3 regions of the Serratia sp. OS31 genome follow, and region 3 is predicted to be linked to each of the others. Evidence: predicted binding sites of a transcription regulator. Region 3 holds the regulator's gene; each other region holds the start of a gene.
The links. The regulator Fur, encoded in region 3, represses iron uptake genes when iron is present. The targets are predictions, from matches to a motif close to ATAATAATGAGAACNACTATCAA.
Positions count from the first base shown of each region.

Region 1 (3,128 bases), on a different contig from region 3:
AGCATGACGTCAGCCAAAGCCAACTGGCGAAAAAGCTCGATTCCGTGGTCGAAGACTGCGTGAATGCCGTCGGCGTCGATCTGAACACCGCCTCGGTGCCGCTGTTGACCCGCGTAGCTGGCCTGACGCGCATGATGGCGCAGAACATCGTCACCTGGCGCGACGAAAATGGTCGCTTCAGCAACCGCGAACAACTGCTGAAAGTCAGCCGCTTGGGGCCGAAAGCCTTTGAACAGTGCGCCGGCTTCCTGCGTATCAACCACGGCGACAACCCGCTGGACGCCTCGACGGTTCACCCGGAAACCTACCCGGTGGTCGAACGCATTCTGGCGGCAACTCGTCAGGCTCTGCAGGATCTGATGGGCAACCCGGCGGCGGTGCGTAGCCTGAAGGCCAGCGACTTTACCGACGAGAAGTTCGGTGTGCCGACGGTGACCGACATCCTGAAGGAGCTGGAGAAACCGGGGCGCGATCCTCGTCCGGAATTCAAAACCGCAACCTTCGCCGAGGGCGTGGAAACCCTCAACGACCTGCAACCGGGAATGATCCTGGAAGGTTCGGTCACCAACGTCACCAACTTCGGTGCCTTTGTGGATATCGGCGTGCATCAGGATGGACTGGTGCATATCTCCTCGCTGGCGGACAAGTTTGTCGAAGATCCGCACACCGTGGTGAAAGCCGGCGATATCGTCAAAGTGAAGGTGATGGAAGTGGACCTGCAACGTAAACGCATAGCATTGAGCATGCGCCTGGACGAGCAACCGGGTGAAGGTTCCCCACGCCGCGGCGGCAATTCGGCGCCGGCCCGGGACAACGCTACCCGACCGCAGGCCAATAAGGCTAAACCGCGCGGTGGCAACACCTCGGCTGGCAACAGCGCCATGGGCGACGCACTGGCTGCCGCCTTCGGCAAAAAGTCGTAGTCAAAACGCAAGATGCACAGGGAGGGGTTAACCTCTCCCTTTTCCGCTAAATATCCTCACCTTTTTTTGACCCGCCTCAATAAAACTGCATTCTTCTTCCGCGCTACCGACAGCAATAATCACTCCGACTTTAAGCCCGGAAAAAACGTCGAATCGCCATTCATTAACATCGTTATTAACATTAAATTCTCATTTCAGCATTTCCCAGCGAAACACAAATGGTTAGCGCTCGTATTCAGCCTGTTAAATGTTGCCAAATAAATACCGATAGTGACGCCATCGAATAAAAGCAGTCGAATATGTCGTTAATTTTTTCAAAGTAGAAAAAATTACTACAATAACGTAACTGATTTAACTCACCATTCGCATTTGCACCCCGCCCGGCACGGTGATAAAAATAGCGCTGTCAGGCAATTGCATTCACTAAATGTGATCGCCACAACCTTTGGTTACCAATACCCCTATTTTTTGTATTGAATACGATAATTATTCTCACTATTATTATTTTGCGTGTTCACTGCATTACCTCATGGATTGAAAGCGTCGGCAGCCCGTGGTTTTTATCTCGGAACTGCCATTGGAACGTTCTTTTATCATCACCAGCCCAATAGCCTGGGCTTAGAGAAGGTTACATGCATCTTCTGCCTAAACGATCTTATAAGATCGCCGGCTTCGCCAATGAAATCGGCCCGGCTTATCGCCAAAAACTTTTATCCCTCGGCATGCTGCCAGGGTCGTCATTTGAAGTGGTACGCGTAGCGCCATTGGGTGATCCCATAGAAATCAAAACCCGCCGCGTCAGCCTGGTGCTGCGCCGGAAAGATCTGGCCCTGATCCTGCTCGACGGCCAATCCTGAGCCGTTGTGCCTTGGCCATGCGCATCGCCTGGCCCAATTTTCTTCGACTGATATCACGCTAAACTATGAAAAAACTCACGATTGGCTTAATAGGCAACCCCAACTCCGGCAAAACTACGCTGTTCAACCAGCTGACCGGGGCGCGCCAGCGGGTCGGTAACTGGGCTGGCGTGACGGTTGAGCGCAAAGAAGGCCTGTTCAACACCCCGCAATCGCAGGTGAAACTGGTCGATCTGCCCGGCACCTACTCCCTGACCACCATCTCGGAGCAAACCTCACTCGACGAGCAAATTGCCTGCCACTACATTCTCAGCGGCGACGCCGATCTGCTGATCAACGTGGTCGATGCCTCCAACCTGGAGCGCAATCTGTATCTGACGCTGCAACTGCTGGAGCTGGGCATCCCCTGCATTGTCGCGCTGAATATGTTGGACATCGCCAAAAGCCAAAAAATTAATATCGATATCGCGGCGCTGTCGGCACGTCTCGGCTGCCCGGTGGTGCCGATGGTGTCCACCAAAGCCGACGGCATTGGCGTGCTGAAGCAGATGATCGACAACCATCAGTTCAACGAATTAAAAGCGCTGGTGAACTACCCGCCGTTGCTGCTCAAGGAAATGACCACGCTGAGCGACGCCATGCCGCAGACCCTGCCAAGCGAGCAACGCCGCTGGCTGGCACTGCAGATGCTGGAAGGCGATATCTACAGCCACCAGCTTGCCGGCCCTGCGGCGGCCCTGCTGCCGGCCGCCAGACAGGCGCTGCAACGGCAGCAACAGGAAGACCCGGCGCTGGTGATTGCCGATGCACGTTATCAGTCAATCGCCACCCTGTGCGATGCCGTCAGCAATTCACAGCAGGCCATGCCGAACCGCCTGACCGAAGCTCTGGATAAAGTGATCCTCAATCGCTGGTTAGGGGTGCCCATCTTCCTGCTGGTGATGTATTTGATGTTCCTGCTGGCCATCAACCTCGGCGGCGCACTGCAACCGATCTTTGATATCGGGTCGGCGGCAATCTTTATTCAGGGTATTCAATGGCTGGGCTATACCCTGCACTTCCCTGAATGGCTGACCATTTTCCTGGCGCAGGGGGTCGGTGGCGGTATCAACACCGTGCTGCCGCTGGTACCGCAAATTGGCATGATGTACCTGTTCCTGTCGTTCCTCGAAGACTCCGGCTATATGGCGCGTGCGGCATTCGTGATGGATCGCCTGATGCAGGCGCTCGGGTTGCCCGGCAAGTCCTTCGTGCCGCTGATCGTCGGCTTCGGCTGTAACGTTCCTTCAATCATGGGCGCCCGCACGCTGGATGCGCAGCGCGAACGCCTGATTACCATCATGATGGC
Region 1 covers NZ_JACJFQ010000020.1:33,417-36,544, forward strand. Annotated here, with positions in the region: gene H5P17_RS16775 (Tex family protein) at 1-923, shown strand, start outside; gene feoA (ferrous iron transporter A) at 1,556-1,780, shown strand; gene feoB (Fe(2+) transporter permease subunit FeoB) at 1,846-3,128, shown strand, end outside.
Region 1: the regulator Fur is predicted to act here: its motif matches at 1,403-1,425, upstream of feoA (ferrous iron transporter A).

Region 2 (3,128 bases), on a different contig from region 3:
GTAATGCCGAAAACGCCGCCGTTAAACAGCACTATTGCCACCAGCACGCCGCTGTAAGCGCCGGTATTAAAACCGATGACGTCGGGACTGCCGAGCGGGTTGCGCAGCAGCGATTGGAAGATGGCTCCGCTGATCCCGAGCGCTGCGCCCAACAGCAGTGCCATTACCACGCGTGGCAAGCGCCACTGGGTGACGATCACCGCCAGGTTGGCCGGGCCTTCACCGCGCAAGGCGTCGATCACCTGCAGGGCGCTGAGCGAAAGAGCGCCGGAACCCAGGGCATAAATCGCCAGCGCCAGGGCGGCAAGCAATAGCAGTAGCGCGGTTAGCGCCGGTCGCGACAGGGCGCGCATTTTGTGGTTGGCCATTTGGCGGGCTGCGGACATCGACATTAGCGCTGCCTCCTGAACATATGGCGTTGACGAACCAGCATGATCAGCAGCGGTGCGCCAATAAGCGCGGTGACGATGGAAACGCGCAGTTCACCGGCGACCAGGAAGCGGCCGATCAGGTCGGCGCTCAATAGCAGGATCGGGGTCAATACCAACGTCCACGGCAGCATCCAGTGCAGCTCGGAACCGGCCAGCCGCCGGGCAATGTGCGGCATCATCAGGCCGACAAAGGCAATCGGGCCGACGGCGGCGGTGGCGCCACCGCACAGCAGGGTGATTGCCAGCAGTCCCAATAGCTGGGTGCGGACGATGCCGGTGCCCAGCGCGGTGGCTAGCTCGTTGCCCATACTCAGGCTGTTCAGCGATTTGCTCATCCACAGCGTGATTGCAGTGCCCAACAGGATCGGCAGGGCGACGGTGCGTACCACCTGCATATTTTGAATATCCAGCGAACCGGCCTGCCAAAAACGAAGCTGATCGAAGACCAGCGGGTTCAACAGGGAAATACCGGAGGTCATGCCTTCCAGCACCGCCGCCAGCGCGACGCCGGCCAGCGTCAGGCGGACCGGGTTCAGGCTGCTGCCGCCCAATGCGCCAATCAGCGCGACCAGCAGGGCGGCAAACATAGCGCCGGCAAAGGCGAACCACAGATAGTCGCCGACGTGAGCGGCACCAAAGAAAGTGATGCCCAGCACCACGGCAAAACCCGCGCCGGCGTTAACGCCGAGAATGCCGGGGTCGGCCAGCGGATTGCGGGTGAGGGTTTGCATCAGGACGCCGGACAAGCCCAGGGCGATGCCCGCCAACACGCCAACCAATGTGCGCGGCAGTCTGGCGTTGGTAATGATGGTGCAGTCGGCACCGCTACATTGGCCGTTGAGCGCCTGGATAACCGTATCGAAGGGGATAGATTTGGCACCGAGTGACAGGCTGAGCAGCATGACGACCAACAGGGCGCAAACCGCTATCAGCAAGCCAAGCAGCTTGCGACGAAATGAGCGGGGAGTGCCACCCGCAAGACGGTCGCTGGGCAGCGGAATGGACGGTGTGCAATTGCGTGTAATCCGTAACATAACAATCCATTATTTTATTGAATATGAATGAGTTTTATTATCATTATTGATTGTTTTCATCTATGGTACCATGAGTCCCTTCGCTATTGCAGCACAGACGCTGCCCCTTTTCTTTAGTTGTGGTGAGAAAGCTAATGAGTAAGCCCTCTATTTTGCTTGATTTTGGCCTGCTTAAGACCAATAGCGCCTTTCGCGCTGTGTTCTGCGCGCGTTTTATTTCCATTTTAGCGCTCGGGCTGATGGCCATTGCCATCCCGGTACAGATCCAGGCCCTGACCGGGTCGACGCTGCTGGTCGGGTTGTCCGTGACGCTGGCTGGCAGCGGCATGTTTGCCGGCTTGCTGATGGGGGGCGTACTGGCCGACCGCTATGAGCGCCGCCGTCTGATCCTCTTCGCTCGTTCCACCTGTGGCATTGGCTTTATCGGCCTGTGCCTTAATGCCGCCTTGCCTGCGCCCTCCTTGACGCTGATTTATCTGCTGGCGGTTTGGGACGGGTTCTTCGGGGCGGTGGGCGTGACGGCGTTACTGGCGGCGACGCCTGCGCTGGTCGGGCGTGAAAATATCGTTCAGGCCGGCGCCATCAGCATGCTGACGGTGCGTTTTGGCTCCATTCTTTCCCCGGCGATCGGCGGGTTGGTGATTGCCAACGCCGGCGTAACGTGGAACTACGCTTTGGCGGCGTTCGGCACCTTGCTGACGTTGATCCCTTTACTGCAGCTGCCGCAGCTGTTGCCGCCACCGCAGCCACGCGAGCATCCGTTGCGCGCACTGGCCGGGGGTTTTGGCTTCTTGTTTCGTAACCGGGTGATTGGCATGGTGGCGTTGATCGGCGCGTTGCTGACCATGGCCAGCGCGGTGCGAGTGCTGTACCCGGCGATGTCCGGCATGTGGCAGGTCAGTGCGGCGCAGTTGGGCTTTATGTATTCCGCCGTGCCGCTGGGTGCGGCAATTGGCGCCTTCACCAGTGGCCGTGTGGCGCACGTGGCGCGACCGGGCTGGATGATGCTGATGACGGCGATCGGCGCGTTTGTCGCTATCGGCCTGTTCGGCCTGATGCCCTGGTACGGACTGGCACTGTTCTTCCTGGTGGTGTTTGGCTACCTGAGCGCATTGAACTCCCTGCTGCAGTACGGGCTGATTCAGAACCTGACGCCGGATGCTTTCCTGGGGCGCATTAATGGCCTGTGGACTGCGCAAAACGTGGTGGGGGACGCATTGGGTGCCCTGCTGCTGGGGGCGATGGGGGCGTTTATGCTGCCGGCCATGACTTCTACCAGCTTCGGTTTTGGCGTGGCGATACTGGGTGTGGTGCTGGCGTTCGCGATGAAAGGGCTGCGTCAGGTGAGCCTTGGCGGGCAGGAAAGCGATCTCCAGCCCGCCGCGGGATCTACTGAGAAATAAACTGTTTTTCCAACAGCGTCAGCAGGTTGCTGGCGCTGTAATAGTCCAGTCGGAAGGTGTCATTGCCCAGCGCATAAACCCGCTTGTGTTGTACCGCCGGCAGGTGCGCGAGGAAAGGATTGGCCATCAGTCGCTGTGCGTCGCTGTCGTTGTTGGCAAACAGCATCAGCGTCTGGCCGTTCAGACCTTCTGCCAGGTTTTCCCCGGCGAGCTGAATGATGTCCTTGCGCATTCCCATGCTGCGGCTGTTGTTCAGCTTG
Region 2 covers NZ_JACJFQ010000023.1:64,257-67,384, forward strand. Annotated here, with positions in the region: gene fepG (iron-enterobactin ABC transporter permease) at 1-392, opposite strand, end outside; gene fepD (Fe(3+)-siderophore ABC transporter permease) at 392-1,465, opposite strand; gene entS (enterobactin transporter EntS) at 1,600-2,868, shown strand; gene fepB (Fe2+-enterobactin ABC transporter substrate-binding protein) at 2,855-3,128, opposite strand, start outside.
Region 2: the regulator Fur is predicted to act here: its motif matches at 1,487-1,509, upstream of fepD (Fe(3+)-siderophore ABC transporter permease).

Region 3 (3,128 bases):
TGTCGGGGTTAACTTCTGGGATACGCTGTATTGGGGCGGGTTCGACAGTGCCAACGACTGGTCCAACAAGGGATACGAGCTGATCCTCTCAAACCCGGATTATGTCTACATGGACTTCCCGTATGAGGTGAACCCGGACGAGCGCGGTTACTACTGGGGAACGCGTTTCAGCGACGAGCAGAAAATGTTCAGCTTTGCGCCAAACAACTTGCCGCAAAACGCCGAAACCTCGGTTGATCGCGACGGTAATCACTTTACCGCCAAGAGCGACAAACCCTGGCCGGGGGCTTACGGTATTTCCGCGCAGATGTGGAGCGAAACCCAGCGTACCGACGAACAAATGGAGTACATGATCTTCCCTCGTTCGTTGTCGGTGGCCGAGCGCGCATGGCACCGGGCAGATTGGGAGCAGGATTACCGGGCGGGCCGGGAGTATAAAGGCGGCGAAACCCACTTCATCGATACCAGGAAACTGGACCGGGATTGGCTGCGCTTCGCCAACCTGCTCGGTCAGCGTGAGCTGGCAAAACTGGACAAAGGTGGCGTGAGCTACCGGTTGCCGGTGCCAGGCGCCCGAGTGGTGGGGGGCAAGCTGGAAGCCAATATTTCGCTGCCGGGTCTGGGCATCGAGTATTCCACCGACGGTGGCAAGCAATGGCAACGTTATGATGCTAAGGCCAAGCCTGAGGTTAGCGGTGAAGTGCAAATCCGCGCGGTGAGCCCGGATGGCAAGCGTTACAGCCGCGCCGAGAAAGTGTAAATCTGAGACCTGGCCCGCTGTTCGCAGGCGGGCCGTTATCTAACAACCGTAGCCGCGACCGGCGTGCTGCTGCGTGGTGTGTTCAGACCCGGTCTGGAGGTTATTTTTCGATAGCCTATTGTTGCTTGAATATAAGCTGTAACGAGTTTACTTATCCGCGTGTCGGCGGGTGAGTTGACGCTGAAGGTGTCCAGGTGGGGAACGAGAGAAGTGCTGTAGAGAAGTGCCGCTGCAATTGTTGTATTTAACGCTGTGAACTTTCCCCGGCCTGTCCGGGGATTTTTTATCCTATTATCGCAGGCACAAAAAAACCGCCGTTAAGGCGGTTCTCAATGCCGGTTAGGACATTATTTTTTGTCGTGCAGGGTGTCGTCTTCGCGGCAGTCACCGGTTTCACAATGGCCGTACAGGTACAGGCTGTGGTTGGTGAGCTTGATGCCGTGCTGTTTGGCGATATCACGCTGACGCACTTCGATAGACTCATCGCTAAATTCGATCACTTTGCCGCAGTCCAGGCAAATCAGGTGATCGTGGTGATGCTGCTGGGTCAGCTCGAACACGGACTTGCCGCCTTCGAAGTTGTGACGGGTCACAATGCCGGCATCATCAAATTGGTTCAGTACGCGGTAAACTGTAGCCAGGCCAATTTCTTCGCCCATATCTATCAGTTTTTTGTACAGATCTTCCGCACTGACGTGATGGCATTCCGGATTTTGCAGTACTTCCAGGATTTTGAGTCGCGGAAGCGTGACTTTTAGGCCGGCCTTCTTCAATGCGGTGTTGTTGTCAGTCATGCGGATTCAGTCCTGTTACTATGCTAATCAAGTTGAGGCGTTCTCGCCTGTGGCATCGGTCGGCACAAAGAGTTAATTGCGTCTCATTATAGAACCGGTTGCTCTAAATGGAAACCGCCGGTTGTTAACAAAGCTATAATTGCACAATTGCATGTTATACATGCAACGTCTTGATGAATGGGATAAACCGAAAACTCAGTCTACCTTGACGGTGTGGGAAGTTACAAATCTGTAGCTTCTATTGCAGTAATCAGTACTGCCAATGATGGCCCTGCCGGCACACTATGCACTTTGCAGGGCTTTTGTTCAACCTTTGGCGTTACCCGACGATTTCGGCCAGGCTCAGCTCTTCGACGATTTGTTTTACCCAGCCTTCGACACGTTCGTTGGTCAGCTCAGGTTGGCGATCTTCGTCAATGGCCAGGCCGATGAAATGACTGTCGTTGGCCAAGCCTTTGGAGGCTTCAAAGTGGTAACCTTTGGTCGGCCAGTGGCCTACGATAGCGGCGCCACGTGGTTCGATGATGTCGCGAATGGTACCCATCGCATCACAGAAATACTCTGCGTAGTCTTCCTGATCGCCACAGCCGAACAGCGCAACCAGCTTGCCGTTGAAGTCAATTTCTTCCAGCGTTGGGAAGAAGTCATCCCAATCGCACTGGGCTTCACCGTAGTACCAGGTCGGGATACCGAGCAGCAGGATATCGAAAGCTTCCAGATCTTCTTTGCTGCTTTTGGCGATGTCATGAATTTCAGACACCTCTTTGCCAAACTGCTGCTGAAGAATTTTCTGGATCATCTTGGCAATGTTTTCGGTATTGCCAGTGTCGCTGCCAAAGAAAATGCCTACATTAGCCATATCGCGTATAACCTTTAAATTCAATAAATTGCATTCACGATGTTAGCGTTGACTACGATAACACCGATTAAAATGATGCCATGGCAAGAGGTTATCTCTTACCGGTAAGTGCGTATCATGCCAGAAATTTACCCCGGGTATTTATCACTTTAATGCGATGCCGGGTGGAATAAAGCGGTGTTGATCGGGCGTCATCCTTAACGCCGCGCCGCATGTGCGGCTGCAATGATCAATGTTCTGGCTGCTCGTCCGCCAGTTGTGCCAGCAGCATTTGCTCAATAAGCTCGCTGCGGCTGATATTACGCTGTTCCGCCAGTTTGTTCAGGGCGTCCACCGCATCCGCGTTGATCTTCAGTTCCACACGCCGTAAGCCACGGACTTTATCGCGTCGAAGCTGATTACGCTTATTGATTCTAAGCTGTTCATCTCGGGAGAGCGGGTTGGTTTTCGGGCGCCCCGGACGGCGTTCATCTGCGAACAGATCCAGCGTCGTGCGATCCGTTTGTTCTTTTGCCATAGGTAGCGGTACTGCAAGGGAGTTTGCATCAAAAAGCGCTTACACGCTTCCGGACGGTTCGGTTAACACACTTCGGGCCAATAAACCCTAACCCAAATTCACCCCCAGCCTGACGTTAGCGAACACGCTTGGCACGGCGGCAAAATTATAGCGCGCCATATTACCCCAGCAGATAGAGCGACGACAATGCTTAACTGA
Region 3 covers NZ_JACJFQ010000014.1:74,614-77,741, forward strand. Annotated here, with positions in the region: gene H5P17_RS13680 (family 20 glycosylhydrolase) at 1-760, shown strand, start outside; gene fur (ferric iron uptake transcriptional regulator) at 1,108-1,554, opposite strand; gene fldA (flavodoxin FldA) at 1,874-2,413, opposite strand; gene ybfE (LexA regulated protein) at 2,643-2,930, opposite strand.